One region of the Bradyrhizobium sp. 613_E4_N2_2 genome, then DNA from elsewhere that is predicted to be linked to it. Evidence: predicted binding sites of a transcription regulator. Region 1 holds the regulator's gene; each other region holds the start of a gene.
The links. Region 1 encodes LexA, which represses DNA repair genes until DNA is damaged. Its sites were predicted from a motif close to TGTTCNNNNTGTGTTCNG; they were not measured.
Positions count from the first base shown of each region.

Region 2: the regulator LexA is predicted to act here: its motif matches at 8,665-8,682, upstream of AB7290_RS33400 (DUF3072 domain-containing protein).
Region 3: the regulator LexA is predicted to act here: its motif matches at 7,099-7,116, upstream of AB7290_RS37260 (ribonuclease T2 family protein).

Region 1 is NZ_CP197234.1:4,031,780-4,042,053, forward strand. It holds gene gltX (glutamate--tRNA ligase) at 1-309, opposite strand, end outside; gene AB7290_RS19230 (glutamine--tRNA ligase/YqeY domain fusion protein) at 453-2,129, shown strand; gene AB7290_RS19235 (YybH family protein) at 2,143-2,529, shown strand; gene AB7290_RS19240 (DUF2171 domain-containing protein) at 2,709-2,942, shown strand; gene AB7290_RS19245 (ComEC/Rec2 family competence protein) at 3,038-5,326, shown strand; gene AB7290_RS19250 (GAF domain-containing protein) at 5,336-6,277, opposite strand; gene AB7290_RS19255 (hypothetical protein) at 6,500-6,934, opposite strand; gene AB7290_RS19260 (hypothetical protein) at 7,127-7,348, opposite strand; gene lexA (transcriptional repressor LexA) at 7,556-8,257, opposite strand; gene AB7290_RS19270 (molybdopterin molybdotransferase MoeA) at 8,434-9,645, opposite strand; gene AB7290_RS19275 (hypothetical protein) at 9,877-10,071, opposite strand; gene AB7290_RS19280 (HAD family hydrolase) at 10,227-10,274, opposite strand, start outside.
Region 2 is NZ_CP197234.1:7,047,259-7,057,532, forward strand. It holds gene AB7290_RS33365 (HAMP domain-containing protein) at 1-5,524, shown strand, start outside; gene AB7290_RS33370 (HWE histidine kinase domain-containing protein) at 5,539-7,029, shown strand; gene AB7290_RS33375 (hypothetical protein) at 7,118-7,423, opposite strand; gene AB7290_RS33380 (hypothetical protein) at 7,480-7,737, shown strand; gene AB7290_RS33385 (hypothetical protein) at 7,834-8,079, shown strand; gene AB7290_RS33390 (hypothetical protein) at 8,178-8,363, opposite strand; gene AB7290_RS33395 (hypothetical protein) at 8,382-8,603, opposite strand; gene AB7290_RS33400 (DUF3072 domain-containing protein) at 8,719-8,913, shown strand; gene AB7290_RS33405 (DUF6496 domain-containing protein) at 8,985-9,284, shown strand; gene AB7290_RS33410 (hypothetical protein) at 9,297-9,659, opposite strand; gene AB7290_RS33415 (Do family serine endopeptidase) at 9,931-10,274, opposite strand, start outside.
Region 3 is NZ_CP197234.1:7,861,458-7,871,731, reverse strand. It holds gene prmB (50S ribosomal protein L3 N(5)-glutamine methyltransferase) at 1-339, opposite strand, end outside; gene AB7290_RS37295 (molybdenum cofactor biosynthesis protein MoaE) at 339-836, opposite strand; gene moaD (molybdopterin converting factor subunit 1) at 840-1,091, opposite strand; gene pgsA (CDP-diacylglycerol--glycerol-3-phosphate 3-phosphatidyltransferase) at 1,088-1,705, opposite strand; gene uvrC (excinuclease ABC subunit UvrC) at 1,802-3,865, opposite strand; gene AB7290_RS37275 (outer membrane protein) at 4,115-4,738, shown strand; gene AB7290_RS37270 (cold-shock protein) at 4,824-5,039, opposite strand; gene AB7290_RS37265 (23S rRNA (adenine(2030)-N(6))-methyltransferase RlmJ) at 5,294-6,154, opposite strand; gene AB7290_RS37260 (ribonuclease T2 family protein) at 6,334-7,053, opposite strand; gene AB7290_RS37255 (hypothetical protein) at 7,176-7,637, opposite strand; gene AB7290_RS37250 (hypothetical protein) at 7,821-8,114, shown strand; gene AB7290_RS37245 (DUF3617 domain-containing protein) at 8,145-8,675, shown strand; gene AB7290_RS37240 (ATP-binding protein) at 8,845-10,233, opposite strand; gene AB7290_RS37235 (response regulator) at 10,252-10,274, opposite strand, start outside.

The DNA of each region.
Region 1 (10,274 bases):
GGTCGCGTAGCAGCGATAGGCCTTGCCGTCGGCGAGCAGCTGCTCGGCGACCTCGCGGTGGCGGGCGGCGCGGCTGAACTGGTAGATGACGTCGCCATCCCAGCCGAGCTCCAGCCATTTGAGGCCGTCGAGGATGGCGCCGATCGCAGCCTCCGTGGAGCGCTCCCGGTCGGTGTCCTCGATCCGGAGCAGCATCTTGCCGCCGTGCTTTTTCGCATAGAGCCAGTTGAACAGCGCCGTGCGGGCGCCCCCGATATGGAGGAAGCCGGTCGGCGAGGGAGCAAAGCGGGTGACGACGGAATCGGTCATTCTTGGCAGGGCCTATGCATTGGAGGCGGTGGTATATAACAGGACCGGAGCATAACTAAAGCCCGGCAGTGGACCGCTAAGCTCTTGGCTCAGCCAAGCGAATTTGGCAGAAGGGCCGCTGATTTCCCTACAGGATTTTCGTAATGACAGAACCGGTGGCGAACGAGGTTGGGCGCGATTTCATTCGTGACATCATCCAGGCCGACCTCGATCAGGGCAAATACCAGGAGATCGTGACCCGGTTCCCGCCGGAGCCGAACGGCTACCTGCATATCGGGCACGCCAAGTCGATCGCGCTCAATTTCGGCATCGCCCAGGAGTTTCCGGGCCGCTGCCATCTGCGCTTCGACGACACCAACCCGGTCAAGGAAGAGCAGGAATACATCGATTCCATCCAAGCCGACGTGCACTGGCTCGGCTTCGACTGGGGCAAGAACCTGTTCTTCGCCTCGGACTATTTCGACCGCCTGTACGAATGGGCGGAGAAGCTGATCCGCGACGGGCTCGCCTATGTCGACGACCAGACCCAGGAGGAGATTCGCCTCGCGCGCGGCACGCTGACCGAGCCCGGCAAGAACTCGCCGTTCCGCGACCGCAGCGTGGACGAGAATCTCGACCTGTTCCGCCGCATGAAGGCCGGTGAATTCCCGAACGGCGCGCGCGTGCTGCGGGCCAAGATCGACATGTCCGCGGGCAACATCAACCTGCGCGACCCCGTGCTGTACCGCATCCTGCATGCGCACCATCCGCGCACCGGCACCAAGTGGTCGATTTATCCGAGCTACGATTATGCGCACGGCCAGTCGGATGCGATCGAGGGCATCACGCACTCGATCTGCACGCTGGAGTTCGAGGACCATCGGCCGCTCTACGACTGGTTCATCGAAAAGCTGCCGGTGCCGTCCAAGCCGCACCAGTACGAAATGGCGCGGCTCAACCTGACCTACACGCTGCTGTCCAAGCGCGTGCTGACCCAGCTCGTCCGCGACGGTCATGTCGCCGGATGGGACGATCCGCGCATGCCGACTGTAGCGGGGATGCGCCGCCGCGGCGTGCCGCCCGCAGCCTTGCGCGAATTCGTCAAGCGCATCGGCGTTGCCAAGGCCAACAGCGTCGTCGATGTCGGCATGCTGGAGTTCTGCATCCGCGAGGAGCTGAACCGCACGTCGCAGCGGCGCATGGGCGTGCTGCGGCCGCTCAAGGTGGTCATCGAGAACTATCCGGAAGGGCAGACCGAAGAGCTCGAGGCGATCAACCATCCGGACGATCCCTCGGCCGGCACGCGCAAGATCACGTTCGGCCGCGAGCTCTATATCGAGCAGGACGACTTCATGGAGAACCCGCCGAAGAAGTTCTTCCGCCTGTCGCCGGGCAACGAGGTGCGGCTGCGCTACGCCTATTTCGTCAAGTGCACCGGTGTGATCAAGAACGCAGCGGGCGAAGTGGTGGAGCTGCGCTGCACCTACGATCCCGCGACCAAGGGCGGCAACGCGCCCGACGGCCGCAAGGTCAAGGCGACCATGCACTGGCTGCCGGCGGCGACGTCGGTGCCGGCGGAGATCCGCATCTACAACCAGTTGTTCTCCAATCCGAGCCCGGACGCCTCGAACTTCGCGGCCGATCTCAATCCGCAGTCGCTGGAGATCCTCTCCAACGCGCGGATCGAGGCATCGGTTGCGGAAAGCAATTCGACCGAGCCGATGCAGTTCGAGCGTCAGGGCTATTTCGTGCGCGACAAGGACTCGACGCCGGGCAAGCCGGTGTTTTCGCGGACGATAGGCCTGCGCGATACGTTCGCGAAGGAAGTCGCCAAGGGCTGAGGGGATTGGGCCTATGAGCAGTGAAGCCGACGCGATCGTTTCCGCCATCATCGCGAAATGGTGCGCCGGCTTCGCGACGCTCGATGCGGCTGCGCTGTCGTCGCTCTATGCGAAGAACGCGTTCTTCTTCGGCTCGAATCCAAGACTCTATCGGGGCAGGGACGGCGTCGCCGACTACTTCAACGGCCTGCCGCGCTGGCGCCAGCCGAGCGCGGCCTTTTCCGACGTGCAAGCCGCGCAGGCCGGTTCGGACCTGATCAACATGGCCGCGATCGTGTCGTTTGACCTCGCCGGCGAGAGGGCGGAGTTCTCGGTCAAGATGAGCTGGGTCATCCTCCGCGAGGACGGCGACTGGAAGATCGTCAATCACCATGCCTCGTCGCGCGCGCCGTTGATCTAGCTGTCGCGCTACTCCGCCTCTCTCGTCATTCCGGGATGGCCCGAAGGGCCAGGCACGGAATCCATAACCCAGACTTGTGGTTATGGATTCCGGGCTCGCGCCAAGTGGCGCGCCCCGGAATTGCGATAGCAACGAACGCTGCCCCCGCGCGTTGGGGTGGGTCCAACAAGGAACCCACCATGCAGAACATCGCAGAGCATATGGAAGTCATCGGCGCCGATGGCGTCCACATCGGCACGGTCGACAAGGTCGAGGGCCATCGCATCAAGCTGACCAAGAAGGACAGCGGCGAGGGCAGCCACAAGGGCCACCATCACTTCATCGACAAGGGCCTCGTCGCCGGTGTCGAGGGCAACAAGGTTCGGCTCTCGGCCAAGGCGGACGTCGCCGTGACGATGGAAGAGGAAAAGTAGGGGGACCTTCGCTCCGTTCCTGATCCGTACCGCTATTCGCGCAGCCGCACGTTCCGGTAGCCTCCTGGCCTGTCGCGTATCGTAAGGTGCAGGGAATGGCGGAGCCGGGCCGGCCAGTTCGGTCCCAGGGGATTGCGGGGACTTGGATCGCGGGGACTTGGCCCGTCGGCCGAGCTGCCTCCGCGGGCGGCCTCGCGCCGGCAGGGTTCGACCTCTGGACGTCGCTGGCCGAGACCCTGCGCGAATGGGCGCGCGCCGAGGCCGGGCGATTGTTGCCGTGGGTGCCGGTCGCGTTCGGCGGCGGCATCGCGCTCTACTTTGCCGCCGATCATGAACCGGTGCTGTGGGTCGTTGCCGCAACGGCCATCGCGCTCACGCTTGGCGCCGTGCTGTTGCGGCGGAGCCGGTTGTTTGCGCCGGCGATCATGATCGCGGCGGTCGCGGCCGGTTTTGCCACGGCGACCTGGAAGACGGCGCGGATCGCGCACACGGTGCTGGCAAAGCCGCTCTATTCCGTCTCGCTGTCGGGCTTCGTCGAGACCCGCGACATCCGCGAGCGCACCGACCGCTTCGTGCTGCGCGTCACCGCGATGGAGGCGCAGCGCAGCGACGTCAAGCTCGAGCGCGTGCGCCTCTCCGTGCGCAAGGGGACTGCGCCCGAGGTCGGCAGCTTCGTGCAGTTGAAGGCGCGGCTGTTGCCGCCGTTGTCGCCGGTGCGCCCCGGCAGCTATGACTTTTCGCGCGACATGTTCTTCCAGGGCATCGGCGCCTCCGGCTTCGTGATGGGCACGATTGCGGCATCGGCGCCGCCGGATGCCGGCGGCTTGCGGCTGCGTTATGCCGCCTTCATGCAGGGTCTGCGCGATGCGATCGACGCGCGCATCCGCGCCACGCTCGAGGGCGACAATCGGGCGATCGCGACCGCGCTGCTCACGGGCCGGCGCGATGCGATTACCACGCCCGTCAACGACGCCATGTTCATCTCGGGGCTCGGACATGTGCTCTCGATTTCCGGCTATCACATGGCGGTCGTCGCCGGCGTGGTCTTCTTCGCGGTGCGCGCGCTGCTGGCGTTGATCCCTGGAATGGCGGCCGGCTTTGCCATCAAGAAATGGTCGGCGGCCGCCGCGCTGGTCGCAGCCGCGTTCTATCTGCTGCTGTCGGGTGCGGAGGTCGCGACGCAAAGATCGTTCTTCATGACCGCGGTGGTGTTGATCGCGGTCATGGTCGATCGCCGTGCCATCACCTTCCGCACGCTGGCGGTGGCCGCGCTGATCGTGCTCGCGGTCGCACCGGAGGCACTTGTGCATCCGAGTTTTCAAATGTCCTTCGCCGCGACGCTCGGACTGGTGGCACTGGTGCAGATCGGCATGCCAAACCTGTTTGCGTCGCCCGATCATTCCGCGACCGCGCGGATTGCAATGTGGGGCGGACGCGAGATCGCGATGCTGTTCCTGGCCTCGCTGATCGCGGGGCTCGCGACCACGCCCTATGCCGCCTTCCATTTTCACCGCGTCACCCCGTTCGGCGTGCTCGCCAACCTCGGGGCGATGCCGGTGGTCTCGGTCCTGGTGATGCCCGCGGGCCTGTTGGGTTTGATTGCAGCGCCGTTCGGACTTGATGGTCCGTTCTGGTGGCTGATGGGGATCGGCATCGACTGGATGGTTGCGGTGTCGCGCTGGGTGGCCGCTTTGCCGGGCGCGGTCGGCCGCATCTCGGCTTTCGGCATCGCACCGCTGATCGTTGCAAGCTTGGGAATCATCGTGATGGGCTTGTTGCGCACGCCGTTGCGCTGGGCCGGCGCGGTGGTGCTGTTGGCCGCGATCCTCTGGGGACTGTGCGCGCGGCAGCCCGATGTCCTGATCGCCGGTGACGGCCAGAGCGTCGCTGTGCGGGGCAGGGATGGGCACCTGCATCTCATCAGGTCGAGCAAGGACAGTTTTCTTCTGAAGGAATGGCTCGCCGCCGACGCCGATCCGCGCGATGCCGGCAGTGCCTCACTGGCCGCCGGGGTGTCGTGCGACGAGGCCGGCTGCGTGACGCCGCTCGCCGACGGGCGCCTGGTCGCGCTGGCCTTGCGCATCGATTCACTGGCTGACGATTGCAGCCGGGCCGCGCTGGTGGTGACGGCGCGGCCGGCGCCGCCGGATTGCGCAGCGATGGTTGTCGACCGTCAGCGTCTCGCAAGGCAGGGCGCGCTGGCGCTGACGCGAAGCGGCGACGGCTTCGCGGTTCAGGCGGCGAAGGCAAGGGGGGCAGACCGTCCGTGGTCGCCGGCGGCCGCCGGCGAGGCGGATTTCGGCGCGAGCCTTGCGCCGCAGGCGGCGGCTCCCCGCAACCGCGACGCGACGCCATCGGAAGCCGACCTGCAGGCCGAGGATTGAGCGGACGGGTTACAGATACCAGGCCAGCACGGCGTCGAGCCTGGCGTTGCCGATCACCGGCAGGACGACCATCTGGCTCAGTCCAGAGGCGCAGGCCTGCAAGGCCGCGACCGAGCCGTCACGCGCGAGATCGTCGTTGAGCGCGGGCATGCCGGTGGCCCAGGCCCCGCCGATGCTGCCTTCGCCTTTGGCGATGGATTTCGCCGCATAAAGCGCGGCGAGGTCGGTCTGCCCGCTGCAATCGCCGGCGCGGAAGACCAGCGCCGAACGGGCCTCGTCCGGGACCCAGATCTCGAAGCGTCGCGCGATTGGCGTCGCCTGCGCGGAGAGGAATGTCAGCACCCAGGTCTGATCGGTGCCGGTCCGGTAGGGAACGCCGACGCCGAGATTGATTCCGACCTTGGCGGCGTCCTCCCAGCGCAGAAAACTCCTGGCATCGTGCAGATCCTTGATGATCAGCGGCAGGCCGGCTTTCCAGATGCGGCCGGGCAGGCCGAAGCCGCGCGGAAATCTGGTATGGCGGGAGTTGAATTCGAACATGTCGGCGGTGCCGTAATAGCCGTCGACGAGCGCCATCTCGTGGGAGGTTTCGGCATCGTTGTGCCAGAGCTCGATCGCGCCGACATGGGCCTCATCGTCGCCGCAGAACAGCACCATGACGGCTTGCAGGAATTCGCCTGAAAACACCGGCACCGCAACGCCGCAGGTCAGCCCGGCGGCGATGGCCTGATCGGTCCGCCTGAAATAGGAATCGGTGAATCTGGTGAGGATCACGGGGTGGCCGCTGGTCCAGGCCTTGCCGGGAAGCCCCTCGTCATATCCGAAATGCAGACCCTCGCTCACGTCCCTAAACGCGGACAACCCTTCGCCGTAGAGGCCGCCGCCGAATTCCAGCCGCATGCGCGTGCGGTCAGGCACCCAGAGTTCAACGACGCGAATGAAGGTCTTCATCGAACGTGCCCGCCGTCTCAAGCCGCACCAAGCATCGGCCATTTGGCTGCGGAACGGACGTTCAAAATTCAGGCAGGACAGCGCAAACTTCGTGCGGTGGAGACGCCACGGCTTGGTCCGCCCGATGGAGTTTCGCGGGACACAAACGACACCATCTCGCCGGCCTCGGCCGGCGATGGCGATTTCAATCCTGGCCCGACCTGCCGGCCGGGAATGGCTGCATCAGCCGATCGGCAGGCGGGTGATGGTTGTCCGGCTGTCGGTGATGGTCTGCGGCTTGTGCTCGCGCTCGCCGAGCGGCTGGGTCACCGGTAGCTGCAGCACGGTCGCACGCTGGCCTTCGACCAGCTGCGTCACCAGCACGGATTTGCCGTCGGGGAATTCGATCGCATCATGATGGCGATCGGGAATGTGCGGATCGATCTTGCCGAACTTGCCGACGCGCGAATTGACGGTGCGCGTCCAGATCCAGCGATTGTCGTAGCGGACGTTGTCGGCGAAGGCGAGCTCCGTCCCCGGGAGCAGGCAGACCGCGACGGTCGGATCGGCCGCGGAGGCAAAGCCGCGCGTCGAGGTGCCGCGGAAGGTTGTCGTGACGATCGTCTCGCCGACTTCGGCGGGACGCGACGCGACGGCATGCAGGCTGTAGTCACACATCGGGTGCTCCTCATGCAGGGATAGCGACCCACGTCTCTTAATCGAGGCGCAGGCCTCTATCAGAGTGGAAATACCAAACGTTCTGCCGGGTTGTAGGCAAATCTACGGCTCGCCGCCGCAGGCCGCAATCACATTAACTTTCCCGAATCCACCAGGAACAAAGCCCGCCCCTTTGCATTCTGCAGGCGCGTGTCAGCGCCCCGCAGGCGCCGACCAGCCGGAATATTGCCAGCCCGGCCGCGACGGTTGGTCGACGGCCTTGCGGACTTGCTCGCTTACGGCGGTGTCCTTGCGGACACGGGGCCGCGATTGCGCGGCCAAGGCTTGCACGGCCAAGGCTTGCACGGCCAAGGCTTGCGACGCTGATGCTGCGATCAGCGCCACAGCAATTTTGCTCGGAACGATCCGGCGCATGCATTCTCCTCGAACCTGAAGGCCGCGAAGCAGGGCTGCTTCGTGCGGCGTGCCGAGGATTTACCGTCGGAGGAGGGGCCGGATAATCTGCGCGAAACCAGAAAGACTATCCAGCGGAAGCGGACAATCGTCCGCTCCAATCTCGGATCAGCGATGCCGATCGAAAGAGCGCGGGGCGCCCAATAACCGATACCGGCACGTCCGGTATCAATACTTCCGGTACAGCCCGATCAGCTTGCCCTGGATCTTCACCCGGTTGGGCGGGAGGATGCGGACCTCATAGGCGGCGTTGGCGGGCTCGAGCGCGATCGAGGCGCCGCGGCGGCGGAAGCGCTTGAGCGTCGCCTCCTCGTCGTCGATCAGCGCCACCACGATATCGCCGGTATCGGCGCTCTCGTTGCGCTGGATCAGCGCCATGTCGCCGTCGAGAATGCCGGCCTCGACCATGGAATCGCCGCGCACTTCGAGCGCGTAATGTTCGCCCGAGCCGAGCATGTCAGGCGGTACGCTGATGGTGTGGCTGCGGGTCTGCAAGGCCTCGATCGGCGTGCCGGCCGCGATGCGGCCCATCACGGGGACCGCGACGGGGCGCTCGCCCTCGTCCGCCGGCGGGCTCGAAGTCGTGCGGACCTTGCCGAGATTGCCTTCGATGACGCTCGGTGTGAAGCCGCGGCGGCTGCCGGCGGCGGCCTGAAGCTCGGGCAGCTTGATCACCTCGATGGCGCGGGCCCGGTTGGGCAGGCGCCGGATGAAGCCGCGCTCCTCGAGCGCGGTGATCAGGCGATGGATGCCTGATTTCGAGCGCAGGTCGAGCGCGTCCTTCATCTCATCGAAGGAGGGCGGCACGCCGCTTTCCTTCAGCCGTTCGCTGATGAACCGCAGGAGCTCGTATTGTTTGCGCGTTAACATCTCGACCAAAATCCCCCGGTTGATGTCGTTCGATTCCGAGACGCTGAATTCAGCAGTAAGCCGCTACATTCTCGAAACAAATCATGAACGGACACTATATGTTCGATACATGTTCCGCAACTGCTTAATTTACCGTGAACGCGACAAAGTTCGCGGAACGCACGCGAACGAAGCGATCACACGGGCAGCCGCAAGACCTCGCAAGGCGTGCCGGCTTCGGCCTTCGGCGCGAATGGCGCGCGCACGAGAAGTGCCTGTGCCGCAGCAAGATTCGCAAGCAGCGAGGAATCCTGGTGATTGACCGGAAGGGCGACGAGCGTGCCGTCGTCGCGCAGCTCGAGGCGTGCGCGCAGGTAATCCTCGCGCTGGTCATTGGCGCCGACATCGCGGCCGAGCACCGCGCGTTCGCGGCGGTGATGAATCATCGAACGGCCCGAAAGCGCGCGAATCAACGGCACCATGAACAGGAAGCCGCAAACGTAAGATGACACGGGATTGCCGGGCAGGCCGATCACACGCATCGCGCCGAGCCGCCCGTTCATCATCGGCTTGCCCGGCCGCATCGCGATCTTCCAGAACGCCATCGAGATACCTTCGTCCCTCAGCGCCTGCTGGACCAGATCGTGGTCCCCGACCGACGCGCCGCCGGTCGTGATCAGGATGTCCGCGCCGCTCTCCCGCGCGCGGCCGATGCCGGCCGTGGTGGCCTCCAGCGTGTCGGCGGCAACCCCGAGGTCGATGGTATCGGCGCCCTCGCTGCGGGCGAGCGCGTGCAGGGCATAACCGTTGGAATAGACGATCTGGCCGTGACCCGGCGTCGTACCCGGAATCACCAGCTCGTCGCCGGTGGCGAGGATCGCGACCTTCGGGCGTCGCCGGACCGGCAGTTGCGGGTAATTCATGCCGGCGGCGAGCGCGAGGTCGCGCTCGGTGAGCCGGGCCCCTTTGCGCAGCAGCACGTCGCCTTCCGAGAAGTCGACGCCGGCGGGGCGGATGTGCCGCCCCGTTACGGCGGCTTCCTTGATGGTGATGCGCTTGCCGTCCGCGATCGTGTCCTCCTGGATCACGACCGCATCAGCGCCATCGGGAACGACACCGCCGGTGAAGATACGCACGGCCTCGCCGGCGCCGACCGATCCCGCAAACGGTCGGCCCGCCGCGACCTCGCCGATCAGGGTGAGCTGGGAGTCGATCTGCGCCGCATCGACCGCGCGCACCGCATAGCCGTCCATTGCCGACATCGCCTGCGGCGGCTGCGTGCGCCGCGCCGCGACGTCGCGCGCCAGCACGCGGTGGAAGGCCGCGTCGAGCGCGATCATCTCTTCAGGCAGCGGCTCTGCGCCCGCCAGCACCGCAGCGAGCGCGTCGGAAACCGGCATCAGGGCCACGGGTGAAAACTCCTGCTGGGCCCGTTCGGGCAAATCGGCGGCGAGAGTTCTAGCCGAGTGCAGGCGCAGAGGCAAAACAGTGGCCGCGCAGGATGATTTATCCTGCGTCATCCGCTCTGCGATGAAGGGTGAGCATCAAGTCCGCCGCGGCATGATCCAGAAGGCGAGACAGACCGGTACGAGGATGGCCATGGCGAGGACGAGAAGGACGAGAGCCACGGCCAGCATCGGTCAGCCCCCCGGCTGCTTGTACGGACTGACGTCCGGCGCTGCGGGGCCCTGATCCTTGTCAGGCAGCGGGTCGGCCTGGGATTTCAGGTCGGCGGCCTTGCTGATCAGTTTTGCGGAAAGGTCAGAATCCGAGGTGGTTCTGGCGAATTTCATCAGCAGAGAGGCCTGCTTGGTGAGGTAGGTTTTGCCCAACACGACGATAAGCCCGATGTAGAATTCCCAACGGACTCATGAGTCCTGAGAGGGGCAATCGTTCCGGGAACTCTGTATAAAAATGCACAAAGGGACTTGGTTCCTCGCCCCCGGGCAAAATAGTTCCATTCGCGGCCCGTCGGCTTGCCGGCCAGAGATCAGATTCCGAGCGCCTTGAGGGCGTTCCCGACGTCGCGGGGCGAGGT
Region 2 (10,274 bases), 3.0 Mb from region 1:
GGACCAGCTGCGCTCCTTCGCCTCCGAAGTGACGCGCGTGGCGCGCGAGGTCGGCACCGACGGCAAGCTCGGCGGACAGGCGATCGTGCCCGGCGTCGCCGGCACCTGGAAGGACCTGACCGACTCCGTGAACGCGATGTGCGGCAACCTCACCGCCCAGGTCCGCAACATCGCCAACGTGACGACCGCCGTGGCGCGCGGCGACCTGTCGCGCAAGATCACGGTGGACGTGCGCGGCGAGATCCTGGAGCTGAAGGACACCATCAACACGATGGTGGACCAGCTCAACTCTTTTGCCTCCGAAGTGACGCGCGTGGCGCGCGAGGTCGGCACCGAGGGCAAGCTCGGCGGCCAGGCCCAGGTGCCCGGTGTGGCCGGCACCTGGAAGGACCTCACCGACAACGTCAACTTCATGGCGTCGAACCTGACCGCGCAGGTCCGCAACATCGCCGACGTCGCGACCGCGATCGCCGGCGGCGACCTGTCGAAGAAGATCACGGTGAACGTCTCGGGCGAGATCCTTCAGTTGAAGGAAACGCTCAACACCTGCGTGGACCAGCTCAATGCCTTCGCCGGCGAAGTCACGCGCGTGGCGCGCGAAGTCGGCACCGAGGGACGGCTCGGCGGCCAGGCCAACGTGCTCGGCGTCGCCGGCACCTGGAAGGACCTGACGGAAAGCGTCAACTCGATGGCGTCGAACCTGACCGCGCAGGTCCGCAATATCGCCGAGGTGACCACGGCGGTCGCCGGCGGCGACTTGTCGAAGAAGATCACCGTGGACGTGCGCGGCGAAATTCTGGAGCTGAAGGACACCATCAACACCATGGTGGACCAGCTCAACGCCTTCGCCGGCGAAGTCACGCGCGTCGCGCGCGAGGTCGGCACCGAAGGCAAGCTCGGCGGTCAGGCCGTCGTGCGCGGCGTCGGCGGCACCTGGAAAGACCTGACCGATTCCGTCAACTCGATGGCCTCGAACCTCACCGGTCAGGTCCGCAACATCGCCGAAGTCGCGACCGCGGTCGCCAAGGGCGACCTGTCCAAGAAGATCACCGTGAATGTGTCGGGCGAAATCCTTCAGCTGAAGGAAACGCTCAACACCATGGTGGACCAGCTCAACGCCTTCGCCGGCGAAGTCACGCGCGTCGCGCGCGAGGTCGGCACCGACGGCAAGCTCGGCGGCCAGGCCGACGTGCCCGGCGTCGCCGGCACCTGGAAGGACTTGACCGACTCCGTGAACTCGATGGCGGGCAACCTCACCGCACAGGTTCGTAACATCGCCGAGGTCGCGACCGCCATCGCCGGCGGTGACCTGTCACGCAAGATCACGGTGGACGTCCGCGGCGAGATCCTTCAGCTCAAGGACACGCTGAACACGATGGTCGACCAGCTCAACCGCTTCGCGGGCGAGGTGACGCGCGTGGCGCGCGAGGTCGGCACCGAAGGCCGCCTCGGCGGCCAGGCCAACGTGCCCGGCGTCGCCGGCACCTGGAAGGATTTGACCGACAGCGTGAACTCGATGGCGGGCAACCTCACCGCCCAGGTCCGAAACATCGCCGAAGTGACCACCGCCGTGGCGCGCGGCGACTTGTCCCGCAAGATCACCGTGGACGTGAAGGGCGAAATCCTCGAGCTCAAGAACACCATCAACACCATGGTCGACCAGCTCAACGCCTTCGCCGGCGAGGTCACGCGTGTGGCGCGCGAGGTCGGCACCGAAGGCAAGCTCGGCGGTCAGGCCGAGGTGTCCGGCGTCGCCGGCACCTGGAAGGACCTCACCGACAACGTCAACTTCATGGCCTCGAACCTGACGGCCCAGGTCCGCAACATCGCCGAGGTCGCGACCGCGATCGCCGGCGGCGACCTGTCGAAGAAGATCACGGTGGACGTGCGCGGCGAGATCTTGCTGCTCAAGGACACCTTGAACACGATGGTGGAGCAGCTGCGCTCCTTCGCCGCCGAAGTGACGCGCGTCGCGCGCGAGGTCGGCACCGAGGGCCGGCTCGGCGGTCAAGCCGTCGTGCCCGGCGTCGGCGGCACCTGGAAGGATCTCACCGACAACGTCAACCTGCTGGCCGCGAACCTCACGACGCAGGTCCGCAACATCGCCGAGGTCACCACCGCCGTCGCGCGCGGCGACTTGTCCCGCAAGATCACCGTGGACGTGAAGGGCGAAATCCTCGAGCTGAAGAACACCATCAACACCATGGTGGACCAGCTCAACGCGTTTGCCGGCGAAGTCACCCGCGTCGCGCGTGAAGTCGGCACTGAAGGCGAACTCGGCGGCCAGGCCCAGGTGCCCGGTGTGGCCGGCACCTGGAAGGACCTCACCGACACCGTCAACTTCATGGCGGCGAACCTGACCGAGCAGGTCCGCGGCATCGTCAAGGTGGTGACCGCAGTTGCGAACGGTGATTTGAAGCAAAATCTCACTGTGAAATCCAAGGGCGAGGTCGCGGCGCTCGCCGACACCATCAACAACATGACCGAGACGCTCGCGACCTTCGCCGATCAGGTGACGTCGGTGGCGCGCGAGGTAGGCGTCGAGGGACGGCTCGGCGGCCAGGCCGACGTGCCGGGTGCAGCCGGCACCTGGAAGGACCTCACCGGCAACGTCAACCTGCTCGCAGCCAACCTCACCTCGCAGGTGCGCGCGATCGCGGAAGTCGCGACCGCCGTGACCAAGGGCGACCTGACGCGGTCGATCCAGGTCGACGCCCGCGGCGAAGTCGCCGAGCTGAAAGACAACATCAACACGATGATCACGAACCTCCGTCTCACGACGGACGTGAACACAGAGCAGGACTGGCTCAAGACCAACCTCGCCAAATTCACCAACATGCTCCAGGGTCAGCGCGATCTCACCACCGTCGGCCGGCTGCTGCTGACCGAATTGTCACCCCTGGTGAACGCCCATACCGGCGTGATCTACCAGGTCGAGAACGAGGATAGTCCGCGGCTCCTGTTGCTCGCCTCCTATGCCGGCGACGGCGTCTATCCCTATCAGCGCGTGCTCCCGCTCGGCGACGGCCTGATCGGCCAATGCGCCCTCGACAGACGGCCGCGCGTCATTGCCGACATTCCACCCGACGTGGTGCCGATCAACTCGGCGCTGTTCCGCGTCGCGCCAAAGAACCTCGTCGTGCTGCCGGTGCTGTTCGAAGGCCAGGTCAAGGCGGTGATCGAGCTCGCCTCGCTGACCTCGTTCACGACCTCGCAGATGACATTCCTCGAGCAGCTTACCGACTCCATCGGCATCGTGCTCAACTCGATCGAGGCGACGATGCAGACCGAAGGCCTGCTCAAGCAGTCGCAGCAGCTTGCCGGCGAGCTTCAGACCCAGCAGCGCGAATTGCAGCAGACCAACGACCAGCTCGAGCAGAAGGCGCAGCAGCTCGCCGAGCGCAACGTCGAGGTCGAGCGCAAGAACCAGGAAATCGAGCAGGCCCGCCGCGCACTGGAGGAAAAGGCGACCGAGCTCGCGCTGACCTCGAAGTACAAGTCCGAATTCCTCGCCAATATGAGCCACGAGCTGCGCACACCGCTGAACTCGATCCTGATCCTGGGACAGCAGCTCACCGACAATCCGGATGGCAACCTCTCGGCCAAGCAGGTCGAGTTCGCCCGCACCATCCATGGCGCCGGCACCGACCTGCTCAACCTCATCAGCGACATCCTGGATCTCTCCAAGATCGAATCCGGCACGGTGACGGTCGACGCCGAGGAGATTCTGACTGCAAACCTGCTCGAGACCGTCGGGCGGCCGTTCCGGCACGAGGCGGAAAACCGCAACCTGTCGTTCAAGATCGACGTCGACCCGAACCTGGCCCGCAGCATCGTCACCGACTCCAAGCGCCTGCAGCAGGTTCTCAAGAACCTGCTTTCCAACGCCTTCAAGTTCACCGCCGAAGGCGAGGTGCGCCTGAAGGTCGTCGCCGCGGTCGGCGGCTGGGGCACGGATCATCCGGTGCTGAACTCAGCGCCGGCGGTGATCGCGTTCGAAGTGACGGACACCGGCATCGGCATTCCCCTCGAGAAGCAGAAGCTGATCTTCGAGGCGTTCCAGCAGGCGGACGCCGGCACCAGCCGCAAATACGGCGGCACCGGTCTCGGACTTGCGATCAGCCGCGAGCTCGCGAGCCTGCTCGGCGGCGAGATCCATCTGCGCAGCGCGCCCGGCAAGGGCTCGTCCTTCACGCTCTATCTGCCGCTGAAATATTCCGGCCCGACGCTCGCGCCGCGTGCACCCGCGCCGCAGCAGTACAGTCAGCCACCGGCGTTGCAAGCGGCTGCGCCCGAACAGCAGCGCGTCATCGAGCAGATTGCCGACGACCGCCTCAACCTCGCGCCCGGCGATACCATCCTGCTCATCGTCGAGGACGATCCGCATTATGCCCGCGTGCTGGTCGATCTCGCCCGTGACAAGGGCTTCAAGGTTCTGGTCGCCGCGCGCGGCGCGGAGGCGCTGGAGCTCGCCAAGCAGTATCAGCCGCGGGCCGTTTCGCTCGACGTGTTCCTGCCTGATATGCTGGGCTGGACGGTGCTGAGCCAGCTCAAGCACAATCCGCTGACCCGCCACATCCCCGTGCAGATCATCACGCTCGACGAGGACCGCCAGCATGCGCTGGCCCGCGGTGCCTTCTCCTTCGTCAACAAGCCGACCACGACCGAGGGCGTCTCAGCCGCGCTGACGCAGATCAAGGAATATGCGCGGCCGCGGCGCAAGCGGCTCCTGATCGTCGAGGACAACGAGGCCGAGCAGCTCTCGATCCGCGAGTTGCTGCATCACGACGACATCGAGATCGTGACGACGGATACCGGCGCCGGCGCGCTCTCGACACTGCGCGAGGCACCCTGCGATTGCGTGGTGCTCGACCTGCGGCTGCCCGACATGAGCGGCTTCGAGGTGCTGGACCAGATCCGCAACGACGAGGCGCTGTCGAACGTTCCGGTGGTGGTCTTCACCGGCCGCGAGCTCTCGGCGGAGGAAGATGCGGAACTCCACACCATGGCGCGCAGCATCGTGGTCAAGGGCGTGGAATCGCCGGAGCGCCTGCTCGACGAGACCGCCTTGTTCCTGCATCGCGTCATCACGGAACTGCCGGTCGAGAAGCAGCGCATGCTGGAGAAGCTGAACAGTTCCGACGAAGACCTGATCGGCAAGACCGCCCTGCTCGTCGACGACGACGCCCGCAACATCTTCGCGCTGTCGAGCGTCTTGGAACGTCGGGGCATGAAGGTGCTGACGGCCACGACCGGCCGCGAGGCGGTAACGCTGGTCGAATCCAATCCGGAGATCGCCATCGTGCTGATGGACATCATGATGCCGCAGATGGATGGCTATCAGACCATCGGCGTCATTCGCGAAAATCCGGCCTTCGCCCGCCTTCCGATCATCGCGCTGACAGCCAAGGCGATGAAGGGCGACCGTGAGAAATGCCTGGAAGCCGGTGCGTCCGACTACCTCGCCAAACCCGTCAACACCGATCAATTGCTGCTTGCAATCCGCATGTGGCTGCACCGCTGAGTTTGGATCCGCGAATGGACCACGAAAAGGTCAACATCCTCCTCGTCGACGACCAGCCGGCCAAGCTGCTCGCCTACGAGGTGATCCTGAAGGAACTCGGCGAGAACCTCGTGATCGCATCATCGGGCCGCGAGGCGCTGGAGGTGCTGCTCAAGACCGAGATCGCGGTGATCCTGGTCGACGTCTGCATGCCCGAGCTCGACGGATTCGAGCTGGCCGCGATGATCCGCGAGCATCCGCGCTTCCAGAAGACCGCGATGATCTTCATCTCGGCCATTCAGGTCAGCGATATCGACCGCTTACGCGGCTACGAGATGGGTGCCGTCGACTACGTCCCGGTGCCGGTCGTGCCGGAGGTGCTGCGCGCCAAGATCAAGGTGTTCGCCGAACTCTACCGCAAGACACGCGAGCTCGAACGGCTGAACCAGGAGCTCGAAGACCGCGTTCGCGCACGCACGGCCGAGCTGGAGAATTCCACCGCAAAGCTGCGCGAGAGCGAAGAGCGGCGCAGCATGGCGATCGCCGCCGGCAAGATGGGATCGTGGGACTGGGACTGGGTCAACGGCGACTGGATGTGGGACGAAGGCCAGTACCGCATCTTCGGCGTGACGCCGGAGACCTTCAACGTCACCTCAGCCAACATCCAGGCGCTGCTGCACCCTGATGACGTCGACCAGTTCGGCCAGGCGATTGCCGCGTTCAACACCGGCGCGCACGCCTATGAAGGCGAGTTTCGCGTCAGCCGGCCCGATGGCGAGGTGCGCTGGTGCGTCGGCACGGCAGCCGCGACGGTGGACCAGGGCGGCCGCGTGGTGCGCGTGAGCGGCGTCACCGTGGACATCACCGAACGCAAACGCGCGGAAGAGAGACAAAACCTGCTGGCGCGCGAGGTGGATCATCGAGCCAAGAACGCGCTGGCGCTGGCGCAATCGATCGTGCGCCTCACCCGCGCCGACGAGGTCAAGGCTTACGTCAACGCCGTCGAGGGGCGCATCAACGCGCTGGCGCGCGTGCACACGATCCTGTCGCTGTCGAGCTGGCAGGGCGCCGAACTCTCAAGGCTGATCGACGAGGAGCTCGCGCCCTACTCGCTCGGCGGCCAGATCAAGCTGGCCGGTCCGGAAGTTCAGCTGGCGCCGGCGACAGCGCAGACGCTGGCGCTGGCGCTGCATGAGCTTTTCACCAACTCGGCGAAATATGGCGCGCTCTCGACGCGGTCTGGGCGGCTTGCGATCGGCTGGCAGGTCGAGGACGACCACCTCACACTGACCTGGGACGAAACCGGCGGTCCGCTGGTGAGGACGCCGAAATCCCGTGGCTTCGGCACGCGGAGCCTGCTTGCCAGTGTGGAATCGCAACTCGGCGGACAGGCGGAATTCAACTGGCGTGCCGAAGGCCTGTTGTGCCGCCTTGAGGTGCCGCTGACGCGGAAGACCGTAGCGCCGCCGGCCGCGAGCAAGTTCGACGTGGCTCCGTCCGAACCCCTTCAGCGGGCCTCAGGCTAGCGCGTTTGCGAGCGAAGTGGGCTCCGGTTCGCGCGTAAAGATAGGAATCTGGAGCTTCGGCCCTGATTCACTCAGAACCGATCATGATCTAGCGCGTCGCGGCGACCCTCATGCTCTGCATCGCCTGCGGTTCGTCAGCGACACGTCCTTCCAGCCAGGCTTCCGTTTGCGAAAGCTCGCGCAGCGCCCGCGCGTAACGGCGGGCTGCGCTCCGCTCGGCGCCGCGCGGCAGCCTGCGCGCCTTGCGCAGCATGTCCGCAGCCGCGTTGCGATAGGCCAGCGAGCGATAGAGAAAGACGACCTTACCCATATCGAATGTTCCCGTGTTGATGGCATTCATCCTCGCAAGACCGCCATGAACGTCGGATGAAGCGGGGAATGACAAAATCGTCATGACAATGGAACCCGCAATCGTCGCATGCGTTTTATGCCACACCGCGAGGCGGTTCCATGCGCGGGAAAAAGTCGCCGAGCCTCATCTCTCCGACCGGCGTCATCAAGCTGATGACGCATGCGATGATGGGCGCAGCCCTCGGCCTTGTCTTCGGTCTCGCCCTCGTCCTGTTCAATCCGGCCGTCGCAAATTTGTTGAACCACGGCGGACATTCGGCCGGCATGGTCTTCATCATCACACTGGTGACGACGTTCGCGATCGGCGCAACGCTCACGGGCCTCGTGTTCATCCTCGCCGAGGACAAGGAATTTTGAAGCGCGCGTGACGCGCACCGGGCGATTTCGTTCGGAACTCCTGCAGCAAATGGCGGTTGGCTGCCTGCGTCAATTCAACTCAGGGAGTTCCCGCGCATGAAAACCACCAAGCTCGCTCTTACCGTGATGTTGGCAACCGGCCTCGCCGCCGCTCCGTTCGCCGTGCAGGCCAAGTCGCATAAGGCCAAGCATGGATCCGCTATGTCCTCGTCGCAGACCACGGGTGCCAACACCAAGTCCTCCAAGGGCGCTGATCCCTCCGGTCAAGGTGGTTCTGGCCCCGGCTCCGACCAAGGCGGCACCATGACGAACAACAAGGGCGGCATGAGCAACACCAAGTGAGCTCCGGCCGACAATCAAAGGCCTCGCGGCGACGCGGGGCCTTTCGCTTTGGAGCTGGAGTTTGGAGCTAGATTGGGAATCCTTCCAGCGTCGCATCGCTAAAGCGGCCGTCCCGTGGCATTCGCCTTCACGAGATGCTCCAGCCGTGCACGTTTGCGTGCGATCAGGAGCTGCGCTGCGGCATCGTCGAGACCCTCGCGCTGCAATTGCCGGATGGCGGAGCCGAGTTCGAGAATTTCGGCGCGCAGTTTTAGAATCCGGTACGTGTCCGGGTCTTCTTCCACCGCACGCTCCCAAAATTCTCAGCGGCGCGCGATCACGCGCAGCGGACTACCGGATGTCGTTGCAGGACGAAGGCGGACCCGCTCGCGGACGTCAGGCAAGACATCGCCGCCACCGGCCGCCTTCCATTCGCCGATCAGCAGGTTGATTTTCCGGCGCAGATCCATCTGCGCCAGGGCCTTTTCTGTGCAGTCGCGGTCGCGATCGACGAGGTCGCGCACAGACACCTCGATGTCGGCCATCTCGAGCCTCAAGGCGCTGATTTTGCGTCGAATTTCATTAATTCTGTTGTCCATGGCTTGTTAGAACAAAATAAGAACATATAGTCAAGTGACGATTTGAGAACGGAGAGGCCAGATGCAGGTTCAGGGTAAATACGACGCCAGGGTTTTCCTCACGGAGCAGATGACGAGAGCGCAGGGGCTGAGGCTGAAGCGTCTGAGCGAGGAAGCCTATCAGCCCACTCAATACGATCGGGCTCTGTCCTCCACTGAGGCTGCGCGCCGCATTCGAGCGCTGGAAGACGAGATCGAGTTGGCGAACTCCTTCTGAGGAACGCGGCCAGCGCATTTGGAACGTAGGGTCAGTGATGCGGTTCTTTCCCGGGCCAAGGGAGAGAGTTGATGGCACGCAAGGCAAAGAAACGCCGCTACTCACGCAGCGCCAGCAGTGATGTCGAGCGCGAGATGCGCGGTTATAAGAAGGGCACCGCGAAAAGCGGCCCCGGCGGTCGTGGCGGACGCGTGAAGAGTCGCAAGCAGGCGATCGCAATCGGCCTGTCGGAAGCGCGCGCGAAGGGCAAGAAAGTCCCGAAGAAGGCGTCGAAGCGGAAAACGTCCAAGAAGAAGACAGCCAAGAAGACGGCCAGGAAGACGACCAAGACAACGAAGAAGACCTCGAAGCGCAAATCCAGCAAGCGGTAACGCCCACCCGCGTCAGATCATGCTGCCCGGCATGAAGCAGCGGATCGAAATCCCGAACGCAGTCTTCACCGGCCATACCATGGTGTGGCCAGCCCGGTTTGGCTCGGTGATGACGGCCTCATCAGGCACATCCACCCACTGCCCGTCGAGCCGCACGCGATAGTGCCCATCGTGCGATTCCCAATCGGGGTCGGATACAGCAAAGCCATCTGCATCCGAGCAGCAGGGCCCAAGATGGCTGCGCAAGCTGTCGAACCAGGGTTTCAGGGGCGAGTTGGCGTAGCGGCCATCGTCGCGCCCCAGGGCGCTTCCGGTCGTCAGGACAAGCGGCGCCACAAGCAGCGCACACCTCAGCGAGAGCTTCAATCGATCCATGTCGGCACCGATCAAATGCGAACCACCGGTTCCACAAGAAGGCCGGGCGTTCGAAGTTCCACTCCTGCAATTCGCCTGGGCGTCTTCATTGACGCCAAAGCCCAACACGTGATTCCGAACTGTGACGAGCGAACGCGGCTTTTTCGGACGAACCCGTCATCAACGCTGCCGTTAACGAGAATGTTATCGGCACCTGTGGGAATCTTCCAGACGCGCACGAAAAAGGCGGCCCGCAGGCCGCCTTTTGAGTTTGCCGCGGGAAGCGCGAGGCTTAGGCCAGCGGCACCGCGACGAACCGCGTCGCTTCCTGGCTCTTCACCTGCAACAGCACGCTGTTCTTGCCGGACGATTTGGCCTGCGCCAGCTCGGAGCGGACGTCACCGACATTGGCAACGGCCTTGCCACCGACATTGAGAATGACGTCGCCGGTCTGGATGCCGCGCTGCGCGGCGGGTCCCTGCGGATCGACCTCGGTCACGACCACGCCCTTTTGGCCCGCGCCCTGGACGTCGCCTGCCGGCGCCAGGCTGAGACCGAGGCGCGGCGTGCCGGTGTTCGGCTGCGCCTTGCCCTCGCCGGCCTTGGCCTGCCGCTCGTTCGGCAACTCGCCGAGGG
Region 3 (10,274 bases), 3.8 Mb from region 1:
GCCGCGCATGTAGATCTTGTTGACGAGATAGGCGGCCGGTTTGCGCGTGGTGACGCGCTGATGGATGAGGTTGACGATGGTCTTGCCTTCCGCCGACGTGACGCAGGCATGGGCAAAGATCTCGAACTGGTCGGGATGCAGATGCAGGGCTTCGCAGACCAGGAAGGCTGCTTCCGCGACCGGATCGGTCGTGCCATGGGCAAAGGCGAGCTTCGCCTCGGTGAAGCGGCTCACGGCGTAGCGCACGAAATCGATCAGCGTGAGCAACTCGCCGCGGCCGACCTTCGCGAGTTTCGGTGCCGCGCGGCCGCGCGTGGTCTTCTTGGATGCTCTTGCCATCAGGATCGGGTCCAGCGTGCGGCGGCCTCGTCGTCACGGGCGTGGGCTTCGACCCAGCCGGTGCCGGTGGCGCTCTCTTCCTTCTTCCAGAACGGCGCGCTGGTCTTGAGATAATCCATCAGGAACTCGGCCGCCTGGAACGCCGCCTGGCGGTGCTGCGACGCCGTGAGCACCAGCACGATGTTCTGGCCGGGCATGAACCGCCCGACGCGATGAATGATGGTGACGCCGTTCAGCGGCCAGCGCGATGTAGCTTCGTCGGCATGGCGCTTGATCTCTTCTTCCGCCATGCCGGGATAATGTTCGAGCGTGAGGGCGGCGATCTTCGCGCTGTTCTCGTCGCCGCGGCAGATGCCGGAAAAGCTTACGACCGCGCCGATGTCGGTGCGGCTCCCGGTCAGGATCGCGATCTCGCGCGCGATGTCGAAATCGTCCTGCTGGATGCGGATGGTGACGGGGCAGGGGCTGACGGGGGCGGTGCTTACGGGGGAGGTCATGGCCTAGCCGCCGGTCATCGGCGGGAAAAACGCGATCTCGCGGGCGCCCGCGATCGCGGCGTCCGATTTGACGTGGGCATGATCGATCGCGGTGCGGATCACCTTCGGCTTCTCGAAGGCGTAGGCATAGGCCTCGCTCCGGCCGGACAGCCAGGCGATCAGCTCCTCGACGGTGCGCACGGTCGCCGGCGGCTCTATGGTCTCCTCGGCCTTGCCGACGCGTTCGCGCACCCAGGCGAAGTACTTCACCTTCATGCCTCATCCTCCTTGATGAGGTGATGGATGCCGGCGCGGAAATAGTCGTAGCCGGTGTAGATGGTGAGGATCGCTGACGCCCAGAGCAGCGCCAGCCCGATCATCGAGACCACGGGCACCACCTCATCGCCGGCCGGGCCAGCGAGCAGGAAGCCGATGGCGATGAGCTGAACGGTCGTCTTCCACTTCGCAAGCTTGGTCACGGGAACGCTCACCCGCAGCGCGGCGAGATATTCGCGCAGGCCCGAGACCAGGATCTCGCGGCACAGGATCACGATGGCGGCCCATAGCGACCAGCCATGGATGATGCCGTCGGCGGCCAGCATCAGCAGGCAGGAGGCCACCAGCAGCTTGTCGGCGATCGGATCGAGCATCCGGCCGAACGCCGATTGCTGATTCCAGATCCGCGCGTAATAGCCGTCGAGGTAATCGGTCACTGCTGCCGCGATGAAGATGGCGACCGCGACCCAGCGCAGCCACAGCGGCTGATCCAGAATCGATTGTGCATAGATGCACCCGACCACGACCGGGATCGCGGCGATCCGGCCATAGGTCAGGATGTTCGGGAGGGACATCGCGCGGCTGGTCGTCCCTCGTGTCGTGGCGATGTTCATCCGTCCTACCAATACCGCTCGTGCCTGAAGGTCAACCGTCCCGCTCCCCAAATGAGGTGCAGCATGCGACGACCATATGACCGCGGCTCCCTTAGTTCACCCCGGCTGGGGATGGAAATAGTCGAAAATCCTGCGAGCGCTCTCGGCGCTCACCCCCGGAACCTTGCCGAGATCGGCGATCGAGGCCCGCTCGATCTCCTTCAGGGTTCCGAAATGGTGCAGCAAGGCACGTTTGCGTGACGGGCCGATGCCCGGAATCTCCTGCAAACCGGCCTCGCGGATGTCCTTCTTGCGCAGCTTGCGGTGCGAGCCGATGACGAAGCGGTGGGCCTCGTCGCGCAGGCGCTGGATGAAGTAAAGCACGGGATCGCGCGGCTCCAGCTTGATTGCCTCGCGCTCCGGCATGAACAGGGTTTCGCGGCCGGCATCCCGGTCCGGTCCCTTGGCGACCGACATCAGCGACACCTGGGTCAGGCCGAGATTCGTAAAGATCTCCCGGACGGCGTTGAGCTGGCCGCGACCGCCGTCGATGATCACGAGGTCGGGCCATTGCGGGAAGTCGTCGTCCTTGGCCTTGCCGGCGGCGTCCTCGGGCGGATTGATCAGGCGCTTGAAGCGGCGCTCCAGCACCTCTTTCATCATGCCGTAATCGTCGCCCGGCGTGAGCCCTTCCGACTTGATGTTGAACTTGCGGTACTGGTTCTTCACGAAACCATCGGGGCCGGCGACGATCATTGCGCCGACCGCATTGGTGCCCTGGATGTGGCTGTTGTCGTAGACCTCGATGCGCTTGGGCGAATGCGGCAGGCTCAGCGTCGTGGCCATGGCGTCGAGCAGCCGGCTCTGCGTCGCGGTGTCCGCGAGCTTGCGGCCGAGCGCCTCGCGCGCATTGGTCAGCGCGTGGGCGACCAGCTCCTTCTTCTCGCCGCGCTTGGGCGCCGTGACCTCGATCTTGTGGCCGGCCTTGATCGACAGCGCGTTGGCGAGCAGCTCGCTCTCCTCGATCTCGTGCGAGAGCAGGATGTTCTTCGGCGGCGGCTTGTCGTCGTAGAACTGGGCGAGGAACGACCCCAGCACTTCCTCCGGCGTATAGGTCTTCTCCGCGCGCGGGAAATAGGCGCGGTTGCCCCAGTTCTGTCCGGTGCGGAAGAAGAACACTTCGACGCAGGAGAAGCCGCCCTCCTGGTGGATGGCGAACACGTCGGCTTCTTCCACCGTGCGCGGATTGATGCCCTGCTGCGACTGGATCGCCGACAGCGCGGCGAGGCGGTCGCGGTAGAGTGCCGCGGTCTCGAATTCGAGCTCGCCGGAGGCCTTCTCCATCTCGCCGGCAAGCTCCTGCTTCACCGCTTGGCTCTTGCCGGAGAGGAAGTCAGTCGCCTCGCGCACCAGCGTCGTGTAGCCGGGGAAATCGATCTCGCGGGTACAGGGGCCGGCGCAGCGGCGGATCTGGTAGAGCAGGCAGGGCCGCGAGCGGCTCTCGAAGAAGGAATCGGTGCAGGAGCGGATCAGGAACGCGCGCTGCAAGGCGGTGATGGTGCGGTTGACCGCGCCGGCGGAAGCGAACGGGCCGAAATAGCGGCCGGGCCGCGACTGCGCACCACGATGCTTGAGGATCTGCGGCGCCCAATGGTCGCCGGTGATCAGGATGTAGGGAAACGACTTGTCGTCGCGCAGCTGCACGTTGAAGCGCGGCCGGAGCTGCTTGATGAGATTGGCTTCCAGGAGCAGCGCTTCGGTCTCGGTGTTGGTCGAGACGATCTCCACGGTCACCGTGGCTGCGATCATGCGCAGGATGCGCGCCGGTTGCGGCGCGCTCTGGCGCGCATAGTTCGACAGGCGCTTTTTGACGTTCTTGGCCTTGCCGACATAGAGCACGTCGGCATTGGCGCTGAGCATGCGATAGACGCCCGGCGAGGTGGGCGCGAGGCGGACCGCGCGCTCGATCGCTTCATGGCCGGTCGCCAGCGGCTCTTCGCCGACCGCGCCGCTCTCCTCCAGGATGTCAGGCAGCAGCGCGTCGTCCTCGTCCTCGCCAGCGGTGGTGGCGGGATCGAGGTCCGGCGGCGCCAGGCTCTCCGGCGGGGCGTCGGCCGTCGTGCCGCGCGGAGATTTGCGCGCGCGTGCGTCGTCCGGATTGTCGGTGGAATCGTGAGCCATGATGCGAATTTAAGCGCTGGGGGTGCCGATTTGAAGTTCCAGCCTTGCGGCACACACAGGATGGCGGCGCGGGTCCGGGTAACACTTGCTTAAGCCTGTTAAGAGCGTGGTAACCCGGCTTAACAGGCCTTTAACTTAAAACTCTCGATAAATCTTACGCGAAAAAGAGGAGGTTCCGTAACCATGCGATTTTGCCTTGCGCGGCGGCGCAGGCATCGCGGGGGGCGGCCGTTGCGTTGGAGAGTACCGATGAGGGGGTTCGTTGTAGGCGCAGCCGTGTTGGTTGCAGCCGGCTGGACAGCTTCGGCAGAGGCCGCCGATCTCAATTACGGGCAGGGTGCGCCCTACACCGTCAATCAGCCGCTCAATGCCTATAGTTGGGCCGGTCCGTATCTCGGTGCCAATCTCGGCTATGAGTGGGGCTCGGTGAGTAACTCGCCCGTCAAGCCCTCCGGTTTCGTCGGCGGTGTACAGGCCGGCTACAATTTCCAGAACGGTCCATGGGTGTTCGGCGTCGAGGGCGATATCCAGGCCGCGGGCGCTGATGACACCTTCGCGCCGTGGAAGTTCTCCAACCCCTGGTTCGGCACGCTGCGCGGCCGTGCGGGCTATGCCTTCAGCAACGTGCTGTTCTACGGCACCGCCGGCCTCGCCTTCGGCGAACTGCGCGCGCAGACATTCGGCTGGACGGAGTCGCACACCACCGCAGGCTGGACCATCGGTGCCGGCGCGGAAGTCGGCTTCGCGCCGAACTGGAGCGCCAAGCTCGAATATCTCTACATCGATCTGTCGACGAGCCAGTTCGCAATTACCGGCGTGTCAAACGGCTATAGCGCCAGCGTTGTGCGCGCCGGCGTGAACTATCACTTCTGATAGTTGAAGAAGAAAATACCGGACAATAGCCTCCCGGCCGCTCGCGGCCGGGATTTTTTTCGCCAGGTGTTCGCTCGAAAACGCTCTAGGAGACGATGACCAAATTGACTGCCTTTGGTCCCTTCCCCTTCTTGTCCGGCTCGACTTCAAAAGTAATGCGCTGTCCTTCGGCGAGATCTTTCAGTCCCGCCCGCTCCACAGCAGTAATGTGCACGAAGACGTCGCGCCCGCCGTCGTCGGGCTTGATGAAACCGTAGCCGCGCTCGCCGTTAAAAAACTTGACCGTTCCCGTCATGGCCATCGGGAAACTCCCCCTCATTGCTCCTCCGTCGCGACGCAGACTCACGTCACGACATGACCGGGCCTTACGAAGCCCGGGAGCTGGCCATCCTTGGGCGGACCTTTCTTTCGGTCCGATCGGATCTTTCTTAGGCCTTCACTCCGCCGCAACCATTCGCGGAAGCGGAACGTAAAGCCAGTCACGGAAACAGCATAATACGGTTCTCTGCAGATTGACTACCGCTCCTGCATCTTTTTCCCAAGAATGCCGGTGTGTTACGGCCTCGGCACCTCTAATCGGAATCTGGCAGCTCCGCCCTGTCCGAGCGGTATCTCCAGCTCGGGCAGGATCGTCTTGAGCTCGCCATGCAGCGTGTACGGCGGATTGACGATCAACAATCCGGCGGAGGTGAGGGCGGCGCCATCAAGCTGCGGCGCGACACTGAATTCGAGACGCAGACATTTTCCTGGCGGTTTTGCTGCGGCTGCGAGCCGCGCCACTGATTGCACCAGCGTGTCGGTGGCGCGTCGGCTCTTGGCCGGGTACCAGATTACATAGATACCGGTCGGCCATTTCACGAAAGCCGCCGAGAAGGCGTCGCCGAGCTTTTCGAACTCGTCTTTCGCCTCGAACGGCGGGTCGATCAGCACGAGCCCGCGCCGTTCCTTCGGTGGCACAAAGGCCGGCAGCGCGACCCAGCCGTCGAGATCGACCACGCGCGCCTGTTCGTCGCGGCGCAGCACACCGATCAGCGCCTTGCGCGCCTTCGGCTCAAGCTCGCAGGCAACGAGGCGGTCCTGCGGCCGCAGCAGGCCGCGCGTGATCAGCGGCGAACCCGGATAGGCCTTGAGTTCGCCCTTCGGATTGTAGGCACGAACGATGTCGAGATAGGGCTTGGCCAGCGCCACGGCGTCGTTCGACAGGCGCGCCTGCATCAGCCGCGCGATGCCGGTCAGCCATTCGCCGCTGCGGCGCGCCTCGTCGCTTTCGAGATCATAGAGGCCGGCGCCGGCATGGGTGTCGATGACACGGAATGCCCCCGGCTTGTCCTGGAGGTAAGTAATGATGCGCGCGAGCACGATGTGCTTGATGACATCGGCGAAGTTTCCGGCGTGGAAGGCGTGACGGTAGTTCATGAGACAGGACTACGCTACGTCACGGCTTGAGCAAAGCGGCATGCGCGTCTGTCCCGGACGCGCTGCAACGCTCTTAGCGTTGCGGGCCAGGGCCCGGGTCTGGATTCCCATGCAGCATAGGCCCCGATTCTGCAGCGCACCGCCGAAGCGGCGCGGCGTACGGGGCATGAGCAGTTGGACTAGCCACCTCTGATCGGCGGCATCGTCACCTGGTCGCGGCGGCAGGCGCGGCGCTCGATCTCCTCGCAGGCCCGGAATTGCAGGTCCTTGCTGAGGCAGATGCGGACCTCCGAGAGCCGGGTCCGGTTGCAGGTGACCGAGATGGCCGCGTTGCTCAGGCCCGCATTGGCCTTGATGAAGGCTTCCTCCACCTCGCCCGGCGCCACGGTCTTGGCCTGCGACAGTTCGAGATATTCCGCCGGGATCTTGATCGCGGCGCGCGCCTTTCGGATCGTCTCGAAATAATTGCGGCTGTCGAGCCCGGAGCAGGTGCCGTGCTTGTCCCACTCGTTGAAGATCAGCCCCGGCGCCGGCATCAAATCGAGCATCGAAGAGACGATGTTGCGGTTCAGGCGTGGCGAGGGCCGCTGGCAATATTCAGGGAAGCCATTCTCATATTGCGGCCACAGCCCGTGCACCACGAACGCGTAGGGCCGCCCGCTGCACTGCATCTGCGAGCGACCACCGCCGCCGCCGCGGTTGCGCTCGGACGCCTCCTCGCAGAAGGAGGGCGACCATGACAGCGACAGCACATAGAAGTCGAATTCGCCGGGCGCGTTCTGCCGTTTGTCCTGGGCCTTCGCGCCGCCCGGCAGCGCGACCAGCCCGGCGGCCAGAACCAGGGGGAGGGTCAGTGAGATCACGAGACGGGTGAACGAATGCAATCTAAAATGAAACATGGCGACGCCCCTCAACTAGACTGTGCAGTCAGCCTAGCAGGCAACAAGAACATTTCAAGAACAAAATTCGGGCCGGCCCGTCAGGCGCCTGATCAGTCCGATTCAGGCCTTTCGATCGAGCCTCAGGGCCTGGCGGCGCGGCAGGACGGATTGTAGGCCCAGTTGCGGTCGAGCCCGACCACGCACCATTCCACACCATTGCCGTAGCCGGAGAAGCCGCCATCCTCGATGATCGAGAAATGCACCTTGCGCACCTTTCCGTCATTGAGCATGGCGTCGCCGGTGCAATAGCGGCGCGGAATGTTGTCAGACTGCCAGGGCCGGAACGCGATCTCGTGAACGGCGGCGAAGCCGGTGATCTTCAACGAGGAATTCCAGAACGAGCTTTCCTTCTCCCAGAACTGGGTGGCGATGGTCGGCAGCGCCCTCTCGCAATCGACGACGGCGCCGTCATAGCGCGGCCCGTTCAGCCAGAAGTTCAGCTCCAGCGGATTGGCGGCCCTGGCCTCACCGAGCGACAGCGCCCCGAACATGAGGCCAAGCAAGGTGGCAAAGCGGAGCGATTTCAGGGGGAGGGCGCGCATGGGCAATCCGGACAGCTGGGTCTTGCGAAGGATGGACGGTGCCGCGAAGGCCGGGGCAGGTCAAGTGCAGCGCGGCAACACTTGGCCAAGAGTTGACCCCAACCTCGCAGCCGGCGGGGCATCAGTTCTTTTCATGGACCTCCCGGCACCGTAAACTGGTCCCAACCAATTGGAGTAACGGGAATGCGAATCATTGCGGCCGCGGGCTTTCTTGCCCTGGGGATGATGGCCAGCCAGTCGGCACGCGCCGATCTCCTTCCGGTGCCTCCGTTCAAGGGCAACGACACCGGCGGCATCATCGCTTATTCGCTGGCGACCCAGGCTGATGCGCGGCAGGTCGCGGTCGATCACTGCGCGCGCTACGGCAAGGTCGTGAAATTCCTCGCGGTGCAGGCCTTTGAGGGCGGCTATATCTCGTTCTCCTGCCGTTGGGTGCCCTATGGCGCTGCCCAACAGCCGATCCGTACGCTGTACTGAGGCGCTTTCGGAACGTCGGGAGCTTCCCACATGACGCGCAAGCTCGCTTTGCTCGGCTCGGCCCTTTGTCTTGTGGTGTCGGCAGGCAGCGCCAGCGCCGACGATCTGCCGGTGCGCAAGGCCGGTCTCTGGGAAATGAAGATGGTCAGGACCGGCACGCCCATGCCCGAGATGACCATGCAGCACTGCACCGACGAGACCGTCGACAAGGAGATGAACAACAACGTCTCCCCGATGGCCAAGCAGATCTGCGCCAAGCAGGACATCAAGAAGACCGCGACCGGCTATGTCAGTGATTCCGAGTGCAACGTCGCCGGCATCAGCACGACCTCGCATGCCGAGATCACCGGCGATTTCAACTCGGCCTATACGGTGAAGACCTCGTCGCATGCACAAGGCGGCGCCGCCGGCGCAGCAGGCCGCGACACCACGATGCAGCTCGAAGCCAAGTGGCTCGGGGCCTGCAAGCCCGACCAGAAGCCCGGCGACATCGTGATGCCCGGCGGCTTCAAGATGAACGTGCGCGACATGGACAAGTTGAAGGCGTTGCTGCCGAAGTAGGTTTGTCTTCCCCTCTCCCCTTGTGGGAGAGGGTGTCTCGCCGCGTAGCGGCGAGACGGGTGAGGGGTATCTCTCCGCGCGTGACTCTCTTACTTCTGAATTCGCGGAAACAACCCCTCATCCGGCGCTTCGCGCCACCTTCTCCCACAAGGGGAGAAGGAAGAGCCGCCTACACCGGAATCCGGACACTCGCCCTTAATCCCCCCATCGGGCTGTCGCCGAGGGTGATGTCGCCGCCATGCGAGCGCGCGATGTCGCGGGCGATGGCTAGCCCCAAGCCGGTGCCGCCTTCGTCCTGGTTGCGGGCGTTGTCGAGCCGCAGGAACGGCTTGAACACCTCTTCGCGCAAGTGCGCGGGAATGCCGGGGCCGTCGTCCTCGACCGTGACGGTCAAATAACGGTGATCGCGCTGGCCGTTGATGGCGATGCTCTTGCCGTAGCGCGCCGCGTTGGTGACGAGGTTGGCGAGGCAGCGCTTGAACGAGGCCGGCTTCACGGTCACCACGGGCAGACCGTGGAACGCGACGGTCGCGGTGTGGCCGTGGCGCTCGGCGTCGCTGCGCAGCTCCTCGAGCGCCTGCGCCATGTCGGTCGGCTGCGACTGCTCGCCGGAATCGCCGCGGGCAAACGCAAGGTAGTCCTCCAGCATCATCGACATCTCGTCGACGTCCTTGCGCATGCCCTCAAGCTCTGGGTTGTCGCCAATCAGCGCCAGCTCGAGCTTGAACCGGGTCAGGATGGTGCGCAGATCGTGGCTGACGCCGGCTAGCATCGCGGTGCGCTGCTCCATCGTGCGCTCGATGCGTGACTTCATCTCGAGGAAGGCGACCGCCGCGCGCCGTACCTCGCGCGCGCCGCGCGGCCTGAAGTTCGGCGCCTCGCGGCCCTTGCCGAAACTCTCGGCGGCGTCTGCCAGCCGCAGGATCGGCTTGATCTGGTTGCGCAGGAACAGCACGGCTACGATCAGGAGGATCGAGGACGTGCCGACCATCCAGAACAGGAAGATCTCCGAGTTCGAGGCATAGGCGGCGCTACGCTGCGCGAACACGCGCATTACGGCATCGTCGAGCTGGATGCGGATCTCGACGAGGTTGGAGCGGCCGACGGTGTCGATCCAGAACGAGCGTCCGATCTGGCGGCCGAGCTGCACCGACAGCGTCTGGTCGAGCAGCGAGAAGAACGGTTTTGGGCCCGGCGGCGGCATGTCGCCGGCGGGGAGGAAGTCGACGACGAGGCCGAGGCGCTGCTGGGCGATGCGGCGGATCTCGTTGCGGTCCTTGTCCTGCGGATAGCCCTTGTAGACGTCGATCAGCGCGGCGATGTCCTGCACGACGGCAGCCGACAGGCGGCGCGTCACCGTGTTCCAGTGCCGCTCCATGAACACGAAGGCGACGACCGATTGCAGGATCACCATCGGCACGATCATGATGAGCAGCGCGCGGGCATAGAGGCCGGTCGGCATCCAGCCTTTGAATGCGTTGCCCATCCAGCCATTGGCGGCGGAGACGCGGCCGGCGGCGCTCTTCAACAGCGTCAGGCCGGTATCGATCGTGCTCATCGGTCGCGCTTCACTGCTTTATGGCGAGGCCACCAGGCGGT